4 regions of the Shewanella sp. SW1 genome follow, and region 1 is predicted to be linked to each of the others. Evidence: predicted binding sites of a transcription regulator. Region 1 holds the regulator's gene; each other region holds the start of a gene.

Evidence for each region. Region 1 encodes LexA, which represses DNA repair genes until DNA is damaged. Its sites were predicted from a motif close to TACTGTATNNNNATACAGTA; they were not measured.
Region 2: the regulator LexA is predicted to act here: its motif matches at 1,884-1,903, upstream of umuD (translesion error-prone DNA polymerase V autoproteolytic subunit).
Region 3: the regulator LexA is predicted to act here: its motif matches at 1,402-1,421, upstream of L5M71_RS17365 (YebG family protein).
Region 4: the regulator LexA is predicted to act here: its motif matches at 1,580-1,599, upstream of dinG (ATP-dependent DNA helicase DinG).

The regions. Positions count from the first base shown of each region.
Region 1 covers NZ_JAKKSG010000018.1:33,549-36,733, reverse strand. The annotation lists gene plsB (glycerol-3-phosphate 1-O-acyltransferase PlsB) at 1-1,114, opposite strand, end outside; gene lexA (transcriptional repressor LexA) at 1,275-1,895, shown strand; gene L5M71_RS16245 (cell division inhibitor SulA) at 1,892-2,404, shown strand; gene coxB (cytochrome c oxidase subunit II) at 2,808-3,185, shown strand, end outside.
Region 2 covers NZ_JAKKSG010000010.1:145,072-148,256, forward strand. The annotation lists gene L5M71_RS10930 (AraC family transcriptional regulator) at 1-215, opposite strand, end outside; gene L5M71_RS10935 (SLC13 family permease) at 296-1,687, shown strand; gene umuD (translesion error-prone DNA polymerase V autoproteolytic subunit) at 1,918-2,337, shown strand; gene umuC (translesion error-prone DNA polymerase V subunit UmuC) at 2,334-3,185, shown strand, end outside.
Region 3 covers NZ_JAKKSG010000020.1:48,319-51,503, forward strand. The annotation lists gene proQ (RNA chaperone ProQ) at 1-334, opposite strand, end outside; gene L5M71_RS17360 (GAF domain-containing protein) at 615-1,073, opposite strand; gene L5M71_RS17365 (YebG family protein) at 1,091-1,390, opposite strand; gene L5M71_RS17370 (paraquat-inducible protein A) at 1,598-2,230, shown strand; gene L5M71_RS17375 (paraquat-inducible protein A) at 2,232-2,849, shown strand; gene L5M71_RS17380 (PqiB family protein) at 2,836-3,185, shown strand, end outside.
Region 4 covers NZ_JAKKSG010000009.1:119,486-122,670, forward strand. The annotation lists gene L5M71_RS10060 (DNA polymerase II) at 1-1,485, opposite strand, end outside; gene dinG (ATP-dependent DNA helicase DinG) at 1,623-3,185, shown strand, end outside.

The sequences.
Region 1 (3,185 bases):
ACTCACGAAATACTGCGGTGTACAGCTTGTTACCATTAAAACTACGGCGGATGAAGAAGGCACCACCGCGACGGAACATAGGTCCCGCGGGCCAGAAATTGAGGTTGATGCCAGCAGCAATGTGCGGCGGAACCATGCCTTGATAATACAAAATATACGATAACAGCAGGTAATCCATGTGGCTGCGATGGCAAGGCACATAAACGATCTCGTGACCATCATGGTGCAGCTGGCGAACTTGCTCGGCGCCTTTAATGTTGATCCCGCTGTAAAGCTTGTTCCACAACCAAGTTAAAAAACGCTCGGCAATACGCACTAAACTATCTGAGTAATCTGCTGCGATTTCATCGAGGTACTCAATAGCCGTCTCGCGCGCTTGGGTCTCAGAAATCTTTTTACTGGCGGCTTCTTCTTGAATCGCTTTGCGCAGCGACTCAGATTTGAGCAACGAATGAAACAGTGCTTGGCGGTTTGGCAGCACAGGCCCTGTCATTACCTTACGTTGACGACGGAAATGCACGCGCGCAACCCGTGCTAACTTATGGGCAATCCCCATGTCGGTGCCATGTTCGTCAGCCATGTAACGCAGGGATACGGCATTCGAAAACTGCACGAAGTTATGTCGACCTAAGAACAGAATCATCAAGCACTTGCGCAACCAAGTCGGGTTTTCCCGCTCAAATACGGCCGCCTTCATAGTGTCGTCTTCTTTCCCTGGCGTTCGACCCCAATACAAGCTCACAGGCACAAGTTGAATATCCAATTCAGGACGTTCCTTATGCACGGCTAACAAACGCATAAAGCATTCGAGGAAAGGCTCATTACCAGCACGCTCGCCAAACAGTGGCTTACGTCCTTGAAGACAGACAACCCGAGGCGCAGTCACACCATTAGCCACTAGAGGCTCATAAGGGCTTGGTAAACCTAACTTAGCCGTTATTTCGCTCAAAGCAGCTATGTCACTAAGGGATTCTGTTTTCATCACATAAACAAGGGGTCTGGAAGCATCCAGATTCAGATCGGCAAAGGGATCCTGAGGCACCACAATAGTGTGCACTAAGTGTTTTTGGATCCAACGTAATGATTTCAACCAAAGAGAGTCGTGTTTAGGCATTATTCTTATGCAATTAAGTGCGTTTACTAGCCCGATAGAATACCAGACTATGGGCAATATTCGCTAATTCTCTCCAACATAGCTAAAAAGTGGTTAATACTTGCGCTGCAAATAATACTGTATATACTAACAGTAACTGTATAGAAAAACAGGAAACACCATGAGACCTTTGACGCCACGCCAAGCTGAAATATTAGAGCTAATTAAACGAAATATTGCCGATACTGGCATGCCACCCACTCGGGCAGAAATCGCAACCCGTTTAGGTTTTAAGAGCGCCAATGCGGCTGAAGAACATCTTAAGGCGTTGGCAAAAAAGGGCTGCATTGAGATCATGCCAGGCACATCTCGAGGCATTCGTCTGCCTGCGGAAATCGAAGATTTGACTGAAACAGGTTTACCGCTCATCGGCCAAGTGGCCGCAGGTGAACCTATCCTCGCCCAAGAACATGTTGAACAGTACTACCAAGTCGACCCAAGCATGTTCCATCCCGCCGCCGATTTTTTACTGCGAGTAAAGGGTGACAGCATGAAGAATATCGGCATTCTCGAAGGTGATTTGCTGGCAGTTCATAAAGTAGAACAAGCTAGAAATGGTCAAGTGGTTGTCGCTAGAGTCGATGACGATGTCACTGTTAAACGTTTCGAAAAAAAAGGTAATGTGGTCTATCTACATGCCGAAAATGAAGATTACTCCCCGATTAAAGTGGATTTAGGCTTCCAAAGTTTAACAATTGAAGGACTCGCCGTCGGTGTGATCCGTAATGGAGATTGGCTATGAATAAACTACTTGGCAATGCCCCCCGCCATCCGGGCTTGTGGCTCGATGAAGTCCGTGATGCCGACTATGACTGGCACCATGCGCCTATCGCCTGTATGCCAACTAAGACTCAAGGTCGCCAAGAATTAATTCATCTGAGTGCACAACTCGCTCAGTTAAGCCAACAGGGCCGTTGGTTAGTGCTCATCAACCCACCAAGTATTGGCTACAAGCAAATGCTTGCCAGCGCAGGTGTGCGTATGGATAGAGTCTTACTGGTTCATGCTAAAGATGAAGTCGAAACCCTGTGGGCGATGGAAAAAGCCCTGACAAGTGGTACGTCCAGTGCAGTCATTACTTGGACTCAATCATTAGATGCGCGGGATAATCGACGCCTACAAATCGTGGCTAAAAGTGCCCGAGCTATGGGCATAGTGCTTGAAGACGTAAACAGTCACTTACATGCCGACGTACGCATTGAGCAAGGCAATCTCTTCGGTCAGCAATCTTTTTTTAGCGCTGTACACTAAATATTCATTTAATTTTTTACCTTGAAAGCCGCCTCACCTATGAATGTGAGGCTTTTTTTTGGCAATTTTTCAGATAATTAGATAAATAAGTGATCTTGATCAATATTTAAACAGCAAGTATGGTTGGTTAAGTCGGTGATGATATATCACCTTCCGTGGTCAATGAATCGAGTATTTATCGAACTCGAAGCGCCACTAAAAATAGAGAACAGATTTATTTCAGCAGTATGTGCCAGCGTGGCTAATTACCAGCAGTAACAATACTTGATTAAAAGTAACAGCCGCCAACGCACGTTGAAGTCAAAAAAGCTTTTTTGGGAACTGAAGAGTTTGCATAGAGTTGAGACTTACTGTGTTGCTCTTCTTTGTAGTTGCTATTCGCAATTGGCAGAGGAGAAGTCTTGTGAAGCAATTGTTGTATTGTTTACTCGTGGTGCTTTTCGCACCACCGTTGACCGCCGCAGACATGCGGTTCAACATGACCCCTGGCGTGACCGAGATCAGTGGCAAGGTTTATCACTTGCACATGACCATCTTGTATATCTGCTGCGCAATAGGCCTAGTGGTCTTTGGCGTCATGATTTACGCCATGATCAACCACAGAAAATCCAAAGGCGCTGTCGCGTCCCACTTTCACGAAAGCACTAAAGTTGAAATCGCTTGGACGATTCTGCCATTTATCATTTTGATCTTAATGGCGATTCCAGCGACAAAAACTTTAATCGCAATGGAAGATCCCAGCAACGCCGATCTCACCGTAAAAGTCACGGGTTCCCAATGG
Region 2 (3,185 bases), on a different contig from region 1:
TGGGTTGAGGGTACCACCCAGACGGCATTTTCACTGCGAACACGTAACAAACCTTTGGCGGCCCAAAGTAGCTGACCCCGCGGGTGCGAGTGAGGCTCGATACCCGCTTCCGCCGCCATATTGCGAGTATGGGTCAGTACGGGCCGATTGGCATCTATGATAAACGCCGCATCACTGGGTGTTAACAATGTCGCTTTAGGAACATATTTTGACATATTACCCTCTTAAAACGCCAAACTAAGTCAGCTATCTTAGTAGGCATCTTTTACGTATTCAACCCAATAGGTCGGTAAACATGAAACGTTTTATTGGCGTTAAACAGCTAGCGTTTTTCAGTGCACTGTTGATCGCTACTTTACTTGCGCTTTTTCCGCTAAGTCAGCATCCCGCGGTGTTTTCCTACAGCGCAGGCGTAGTGTTAGTGACCTTGATGTTTTGGAGCACAGGTTTCTTCCCGCCCTTTATGGCGGGGTTAATCTTTTTTGCCCTTGCCACCATTTTTAAACTCATTGAGCCGAGTATACTTTTCTCCGGATTCGGCTCAACTGCGGTGTGGTTAATCATTTCAGGGTTTGTGATCGGCAGTGCCATCACTCAGTCTGGCTTAAGTCGCAGAATGGCCAGTTTGATTGCCCCCATACTGACCTCAAGTTATCCACGCTTGATTGCGGGTTTAGTCTTTAGTGCCATGCTGCTTGGCTTTGTGATGCCCTCATCCGTTGGCCGTGCTGTGGTCATGGTGCCAATTGGTATGGCGTTAGCTGAGCAAGTCGGTTTTGCTCGTGGTAGCCATGGACGGATAGGCATTGCGACCGCCTTGGCACTGGCGTGTAACATGCCCAGTTTTGCCGTATTGCCCGCGAATATTCCCAACATGATATTAGCGGGTTCCAGTGAGAATCTATTCAATATCCATTTTGGTTATACCGAGTATCTCTTATTGCATTTTCCAATCCTTGGCTTACTCAAATCAATATTGATTGTGGCGCTAGTCGTTTTCCTATTTCCTGCAAAAATTGATAACAACCAGCCTGAACGCGTTATTGAAAAAGAAGCTTATAACCTTGGTATGCAAAAGAAAGTTGCACTGTTACTGGCTATTACTTTGCTCTTTTGGGTGACTGACTCGCTGCACGGCATTAATCCCGCTTGGGTAGGATTAACAACGGCTATCTTGTTATTGCTCCCCAAATGGGGAGTGCTTGAGCCTAAGAGTTTTAATAGTTCAGTGGATTTGTCGACCGTCATTTTTGTCGCGGCAGCCTTAGGTCTGGGAGCATTGGTCAATCATTCCGGGCTCGGCACTGCGCTAGGTCAACTGTTCAGTGAATGGTTACCATTGCAGCAAGGGGCATCGTTCCTGAATTTTATGTCGTTATCGTTAATCGCGACGCTAACAGGATTAGTGGCAACGGTTCCAGGCGTGCCGACTGTGTTATCCCCCATGGCGGCAGACTTTGCCAATGCAACTGGCTTCTCCACCCCTGCGGTATTAATGACGCAGGTGATCGGTTTCTCAACCGTGATTTTTCCTTATCAGGTGGCTCCTTTGATTTTGGCGATGCAATTATCCCAAGAGCCATTAACTAAACTACTTCGCATCACCTTACCTCTAGCGGCAATAACTCTAGTTGCACTTATTCCACTGGATTATCTGTGGTGGCTATGGCTCGGTTGGATTAACTAAATTGCGTTAACTAAAGCGGGTTAACTAAAGTGCGTTAACTAAATTAAATTGACGAAACACTCACCCTTGGCGGTATTGACGCCGCCAAGGGTGCTTTAGAGCAGCCATCATCAATTGCTCAGCACTCGACAGCGCTTGGGTCGATAACATAACTCTCCCCACATAAATTCTTTCGATAAGCTTCATAGTTAGACTATACTGTTTATATGTACAGTATATTGTGATTTATTATGATGCTTCTAGGCCGCTTCGCCAAACATACCCAATATCAGCTCTCGTTATTTAGCTCCTTGATTACCGCAGGATTTCCGTCACCTGCCCAAGACTATGTAGAACAAACATTAGATCTCAATGAGTTATGCATCAAACACCCTGCCGCCACGTTTTTTGTCAAAGTCCAAGGGGATTCGATGATCGAAGCGGGGATTTTCTCCGGTGATATTTTGGTGGTAGATCGCTCACTACAGCCAGCCCACGGTGATACCGTTGTCGCAGCGGTGAACGGTGAGTTTACCGTAAAGCAATTACAGCTACGCCCTGTGGTGCAATTGCTACCACGTAATGCCTTATTCTCCCCGATCGCCATCAATGATGAGTCTGAGTTAAACATCTTTGGGGTAGTGACCAACGTGGTGAAAAAGCTCAAATGACGCCCTCACTATTCGCCCTCGTCGATTGCAATAATTTTTATGCCTCCTGTGAGCGGATGTTTAGGCCGGATTTGGTTGGCAAGCCGATTGTGGTGTTATCCAACAATGATGGCTGCGTCGTCGCCCGCTCCGTAGAAGCCAAACAACTTGGCATCAAGATGGCGGTGCCTGTATATCAAATAGCAAACCAACTCCGCCAGCATCAGGTTGCGGTATTCTCCTCCAACTATGCACTCTATGCCGACATGTCAAACAGAGTGATGACCACCTTAGAGCAAATGGTGCCAAAAGTAGAAGTGTATAGTATTGATGAAGCGTTTTTAGATCTTTCTCGTCTCGATAAATGCATTGATATTCATCAGCTTGCACTTGATATTTATCAACGAATACCACAGTGGATTGGGATCAGTGTTTGCGTCGGCATTGGACCGACAAAAACCCTCGCTAAACTGGCAAACCATGCCGCGAAACGTTATCCCGCGACGCGGGGCGTGGTTGACTTGCGCGACCGTGAACGCCAACGACGGCTGATGGCGCTTATCCCTGTCGACGAAGTCTGGGGAATAGGCCGTAGGCTTACAAAACGCTTGAACATCATGGGCATAAATACCGCGTTGCAATTGGCGGATGCGCATCCAAAGCTTATCCGCGAAACCTTTTCTGTCACCGTTGAGCGCACGGTACGCGAACTTAACGGCATTGCCTGTGATGACATACAAGAGGTCGCCGCCGCTAAGCAACAAATTATCAGCTCCCGATCCTTTGGCAGCCGTATTGATAATTTAGAAGCGATGCAACAGGCAATCAATGAATACACTTTTAGGGCCTGTGAAAAACTGCGCTCCGAG
Region 3 (3,185 bases), on a different contig from region 1:
CTTTGGCCTTATCCTGACTCTCTTTCAACATGGCTTGAGCATGATCAATGTGCTCTTGCTCTAACTCGCCGCAAGGTTCGCCATCCAGGTTTACGCGTTGTGCGCCCGCTTTAACGCACTTTAAATAGCGCCAGCTGCTGGTGTAACGTCTCAAGGCAACTCTGAGCTGAGTTTTACTGACTTTAGAATCATCAGCCAACCTTTCAGCCAAATCTTGAAACAATCCGATTTTTAATGGCTTAGTTTCACCTTCAGCAATAAAGCACAAAGGAAATGTTTCATACAAATACGCCAAAATTGCATTGGTGTCGGTCAACTTTTCTGTTGATTCCATCATTACTTCCACAGTCAAAAAGGGACATCGATTCGAGGTGATATATATCAGCTTCTTACATGTCGTTTATCTTCGTTAAACTCAATATTGAGTCAACGTACAAATTAGCATCCTAGCCGCGTTTACTAAAGTTAAAAAATATACCTTAACAAATTTTGACAGCTCAAAACACTAAGCTTATTCATTGCATGCCAATCAAACCAGCTTAATGCGTGCAGGCGCATATTATAAGGCGCACGCCACCGATTGCGACTATGAATTATGCGTTATTGTACGCAAATTAATCAAATAGGCAGTTTTCAAAACTTTTAACCAGTAATTCCAGCCCCTTTTGGTCTTCTTCATCGAAACGATCGAAGATAGGACTGTCAATATCGAGCACGGCAACCACGTTACCTTGCGCACGAACTGGCACAACGATTTCAGAATTACTGGCAGAATCACAGGCAATATGACCATCAAATTGATGGACATCGGCCACTCGCTGAGTTTGATTAGTGAATGCTGCTGTACCACACACACCTTTTCCTAACGGAATGCGTGTACAAGCCACTTTACCTTGAAACGGGCCTAATACTAGTTGTTCGCCACGCATAACGTAGAATCCCACCCAGTTCAGCTCAGTCAAATTATCATTGAGTAAGGCTGAAAAATTCGCCATCGCCGCAACAAGGTCGTCTTCCCCTTCCAACAAGGCCAAGGCTTGACGGTTAAGTGACTCATAAAATTTCGATTTCATTACATTTCCTAACAATTTTATTCTGCTGCTTCGGTCTTTTTAGCCGCTTTTTTCGCTGCAGGCGGATTCGTTGGCGTACTATTAACCTGAACGGCGCCTTTAAGCAAGTTCGTCAGCTCATCTTTATTGTTAGCAAGATAGAATGCGAGCTTTTCGCCCACACTTTCATCTATACCCAAATCAGCTTTTTGAATGAAGGGGATAAGGTTATCGGCGATATCGAGCATCTTATCGTAGGCATCAGCCTCCTTCTTAGATGTGAATGTCATCTTTTCAACCCCTTCTCTGACCACGACAAACTGTGTTATTACTGCCATGACTGCCCTCGCACTGTTTTTATATACAGTAACTAGAGTGACATAGATTGAACTTGTGATGCAAGTGTTCTGATTAATCTGATATTATTAGCGTACTTTCGTTGCCAAGATTATAAAAGCGCTAGACGTGGCTGAACAGCTAACTAGCACGACACTTTGCACCGATCTCGCTGTTATTACTTCTATTAGGCTAATATATATTTTTATATGCATGAAAACGCAGCAGAAAATTCAGTAACCCTATGCCGTTCCTGCGATTTAGCAGTCCGCAAACGAGCCTTGCCAAGCGGCGTTAGAGCACTCTGTCCTCGTTGCAGCACTGCACTTTATGACACGCCATACTGCTCTGTAAATGGTATGTTAGCCCTATGTATTTCAGCACTAGTGTTTTATTTCCCTGCCAATTTTTTACCCGTACTCGAGATCCACTTTTTCGGCAGTATTCGTACTACCACGGTTTTCCAAGGGGCATTTGCAGTATTTGACCAAGGCTATTGGGTTGTAGGTGTCGCCGTACTTGCCGCAGCTGTGATAGGTCCAGGCTTATTACTGTTATCGATATTGACACAGATTTTAATTGTAAAATGGGGGTTGAGTAGCCTTTTTTGGCGTAACTCATTGAAGCAGTTATTAAAATTTCATGGTATCTTATCGCAGCTCACTATGCTGGAAATTTATGTGATCAGCTTCTTAGTTTCATCATTTCAGCTATCTGATTTTTCGGACATTTATTTTGGTATGGGCACATTTTGCTTCACTATGCTGTTTCTCGTGACCTTGTTTCTACAAAGAGAATACGACTTAGAACATATGTGGACGTTATTGGAAGGTCATAGCTGATATGAAACAACAAGGTAAAGATATCGGCCTATGTCTCTGTAAAGTGTGTAGCCAACTCAACAGCAGTGAACTCACGCACTGTCAGCGCTGTGAAACTGAGTTGCACGTCAGAGACTATTCCAGCCTGCAAAAAAGTTGGGCTTTGTTGATTACCGCTGCCATCTTGCTGGTGCCAGCCAACATTTACCCTATCACTATGCTGACCAATCAAGGGCAAGTGCGGCACGACACGATTTTTTCGGGCATTTTGCATTTAGTGCATTCAGATATGCTGCCTATTGCCATCATAGTGTTTACCGCCAGTATTTTAGTACCATGGATTAAAATCATCGGCTTATCCATTTATCTGTGTGCGATCAGCTTTGACATTCCGATTTCAAAAAAGAAATTGATGGTGGGTTTTCACATCATCGAATGGATTGGCCGCTGGTCAATGCTCGATTTATTTGTCATCTCAATCACAGTGGCATTAGTGAACATGGGACAATTACTCGACGCGAAACCCGCGCCTGCGGCTACCGCATTTGCCTTGGTTATTCTGTTAACTCAGTTAGCCGCAAAAGTTTTAGACACTCGTTTACTCTGGGATCGATTGGAACCTCAAGATGACACAAATTGAATCGCCGAAAGTTGTAAAGAAAAAACTCTTTTCGCCCATTTGGCTGCTTCCTATTGTCGCGTTGGCATTAGGTGCTTGGCTGGGCATTAAGAGCATTAAAGAATCGGGGGTTGAAATTCAAATTCACTTTCCGAGCGCCACTGGGATTGATGTGGGTAAAACCTTAGTCAAATACCAAGGTTTGACTGTCGGTAAAGTGAAAGACATTGGCATAGATGAAGATCTCAAAGGCGTGAACGTCAAGGTCATGATGGACTACCGCGCGAAGCCTTTCTTGAATAAAGAAACCCTCTTCTGGCTTGTCACACCTAAAGCAAGTATTACAGGTGTTGAAGG
Region 4 (3,185 bases), on a different contig from region 1:
CTTAGGTAAAATGGGCTGTTGCCGACTGAAACGCCCACCGAGAAACCCCGCAACACAGTCAGACTCGGGCAATCGCAAACCTTCAATTAATCCCTTAGGGTCAATCAAAAAGGTACGAATAATGGAGGGATACAGACTTTTAAAATCGAACACTAAGATGTGCTTATAAAGTCCCGGTACAGAATCCATCACATAGCCACCGGGGCTTTCGATCCCATCACTCGCAGGAGCATCGGGTGCGACGTAACCGGCTCGATGTAGATGCGGTAAATACAAATGATTAAACGCCGCCACCGAAGCCCCTACCCGTCCCAGTTCTAAACCTGTCAGTTCGGCACGCGCGAGGGCAAAATCCCACAATTGAGTGTGAGTAAAAATATCCCACACTAGGCGGCTATCGGTAAGATTGTAATGGGCTAATGCTTGTTTATCGGTCTTAAACAGCTGGTCAATTTCTTCAACGCGATTATCGACGTTATGAATGGCCTTGCCTTCACCTAATAGTTGCCGCGACACAAATTCCAACGAGAACCGCTCAAAGTGATAAAAAGCAGCTTTAAGCCAATCGATACCATCGAGTACCACACGGCCCGGTAAAACTAAGGTTTCTGGGCGAAACTTATTATCAACTTTCCAATCGAGCTTGGCACCGCCGCGGCCAATGGTGAGCGGAATACGATGTAATAATGCACGGCGTGACAATAGCGCGAGATCGAAACTCACCACTGACCAACCGATAATAAAGTCAGGATCAAACTCATGGAACCACGCGATTAATCGATGAATGAGTGCAGCCTCATCGGCCACCCATTCAATATATTCGGGAGAGTTTGATTCAGCCTCACCCACCATAATCACTTTTTCATAAGTCTGCTTGAGGCTATCTTGCTCACCGTCTCGGCCACTGTCTTGACCATATAGTGCAACCGAATAGAGTAAACCCTCAAAGCTACATTCAAAATCCAGTGAGATACAGCGCAAATGTACACCCGTTAAAGGGGCAATACTCTTAGCCCGCTCGGCGATAAACACGGGCAGCGAGTTAGCCTCAAGACTGTCGCTAGTCGGCGCAGAGAAATGTCCTAAAAACGCCACATCAAGTGCCACAAACCGCTCGATTAAATAACGCTGTTCAGGGCGAATGTCGGCTTCAAATAAGGGGATGTCGGCATCTTTAGCGATGCGCTGTAAGGTACGTAAGCTGTTGCTCGATTTAGCATAAACACCACTGACTGCGCCGCCTTTAAAGCTTTTGAGCGCTAACGGTACAAACCGCAATGCTTGACCCGGCGTTTGCAACTGCAAAGCCGTGACATCAGTTTGATGACAAAAACAAATGTGTTCAGTGCCTTGCACTTCCACCAGCACAGGGCCTTGGGCGGTAGCCAGATAATACTGCAACACTAAACTCCCATGACGATGAATCGCATGGCGTGTTAAGACTCGACCTTGTACACTAACGGCCGCGGTAGCCTCTGACTTCATCGCATGGGTTCCCAAATCGCATAGCTAGTCAATTTAGATGGTTCCTCAATTAAAATGCCGCCAAATGGCAGAAAAGTTTCTTAGGCTATGCAATCACTGTTATTATGTACAGCATTAATTCGATAAAGTAGTGACGCATGTTACCTGACAATGTAAAAACCCAGATCCGCGCCATCTATAAGGATATTGCTACCGCCTTGCCTAATTTTAGGCCGCGCCGCGAACAAAACTATATGGTAGCGGAAATCTCTAAGACCCTCGCCGGCGACTATGATAAAGATAGGCGCATCATTGTGGTCGAAGCAGGGACTGGGATCGGTAAATCATTGTCTTACATCCTCGGTACCATTCCACTGGCATTAGCGAGCAAGAAAAAGGTCTGCATCGCTACCGCAACTGTCGCTTTGCAGGAGCAATTACTGCATAAAGATTTACCCTTTTTTCTTGAGCAATCTGGCTTAAATTTCCGCTTTGGCTTAGTTAAAGGTCGACAACGTTATGTGTGTCTATCGAAACTGGCGATGCTCATCGGTGACGACAACAGTACACAAATGGCCATGTGGCAAACTAAACCTGACAATAGCCAAGTGGCTATGATGCATGGCCTGTTAAAAGACTATAACGAAGGTCGCTGGAACGGCGAAATCGACACCTTAGCCGTGCCGCTGCCCGATCACCTGTGGCAACAAATCGCCTGCGACAAACACAGCTGTCATCGCCAAGTCGCCAGCCACAGAAATTGCCCGTTCCATAAAGCCCGCGAAGATGTCGATACTTGGGACGTGCTCATCGCCAACCATAGCTTGTTATTCGCCGATTTAGAGCTAGGTGGCGGCGTGATTTTGCCCGATCCTGAAGACGTGTTTTATGTTATCGATGAGGCACATCACTTACCGATTGTGGCGCGGGATTTCTCCAGTGCGCAGGCCACGCTGAGGGGCGCATGCGACTGGCTCGAAAAAATTGGTAAAACCTGCGCCAAGTTACAAAACCAAATAAAGAGCAACAATATCATTGCCCCCGCGCAGGCGATGCAAGATCATTTAGGCGATCTTATCAGCCAGCTCAATCAAGTGGCCCACTACTGCGATACCCAGACCAAACACTTTGCCAATCCTGAAAACCGTCTGCGTTTTGAGCACGGCAAACTGCCTGACTCATTACTCATTCTGGCCGAAAACCTTGCAGTGACCTCTAATCTTGCCCTCAAACAGTTTAATAAAATGCTGTCACTGCTAGCAGAAGCGATTAAAGATGGCGACATTCCTAAACATCAATCCGAAGCACTGTTAGCCGAAACCGGTTTTATGCTGCAAAGGCTCGAAAACCTGCAGAAACTGTGGAGGATGATGGCCAAGGAAGATAAGCACAAAGGCGCACCTATGGCGCGCTGGGTCGAACTCATCACAGGTAAACAAGTGGATTATCTGTTTAGCGCCTCGCCGATTGAAGTCGGTTTTATGCTGGAATCCATGCTGTGGCAAAAGGCCGCAGGCGTAGTCTTATGTAGCGCCACGCTGCGCGCACTCAATAACTTTGACCATTTCGTGCATCAAGTTGGGTTGTCACTCAATGATGGCAGTCGTTATTTAGCCTTACAATCGCCCTTCGATTACCCCAATAATGCGACACTTTATTTACCCAAAATGCGCACTGAGCCGACGGATGATGCCTATACGGCTGAACTTGCCGAACAAATC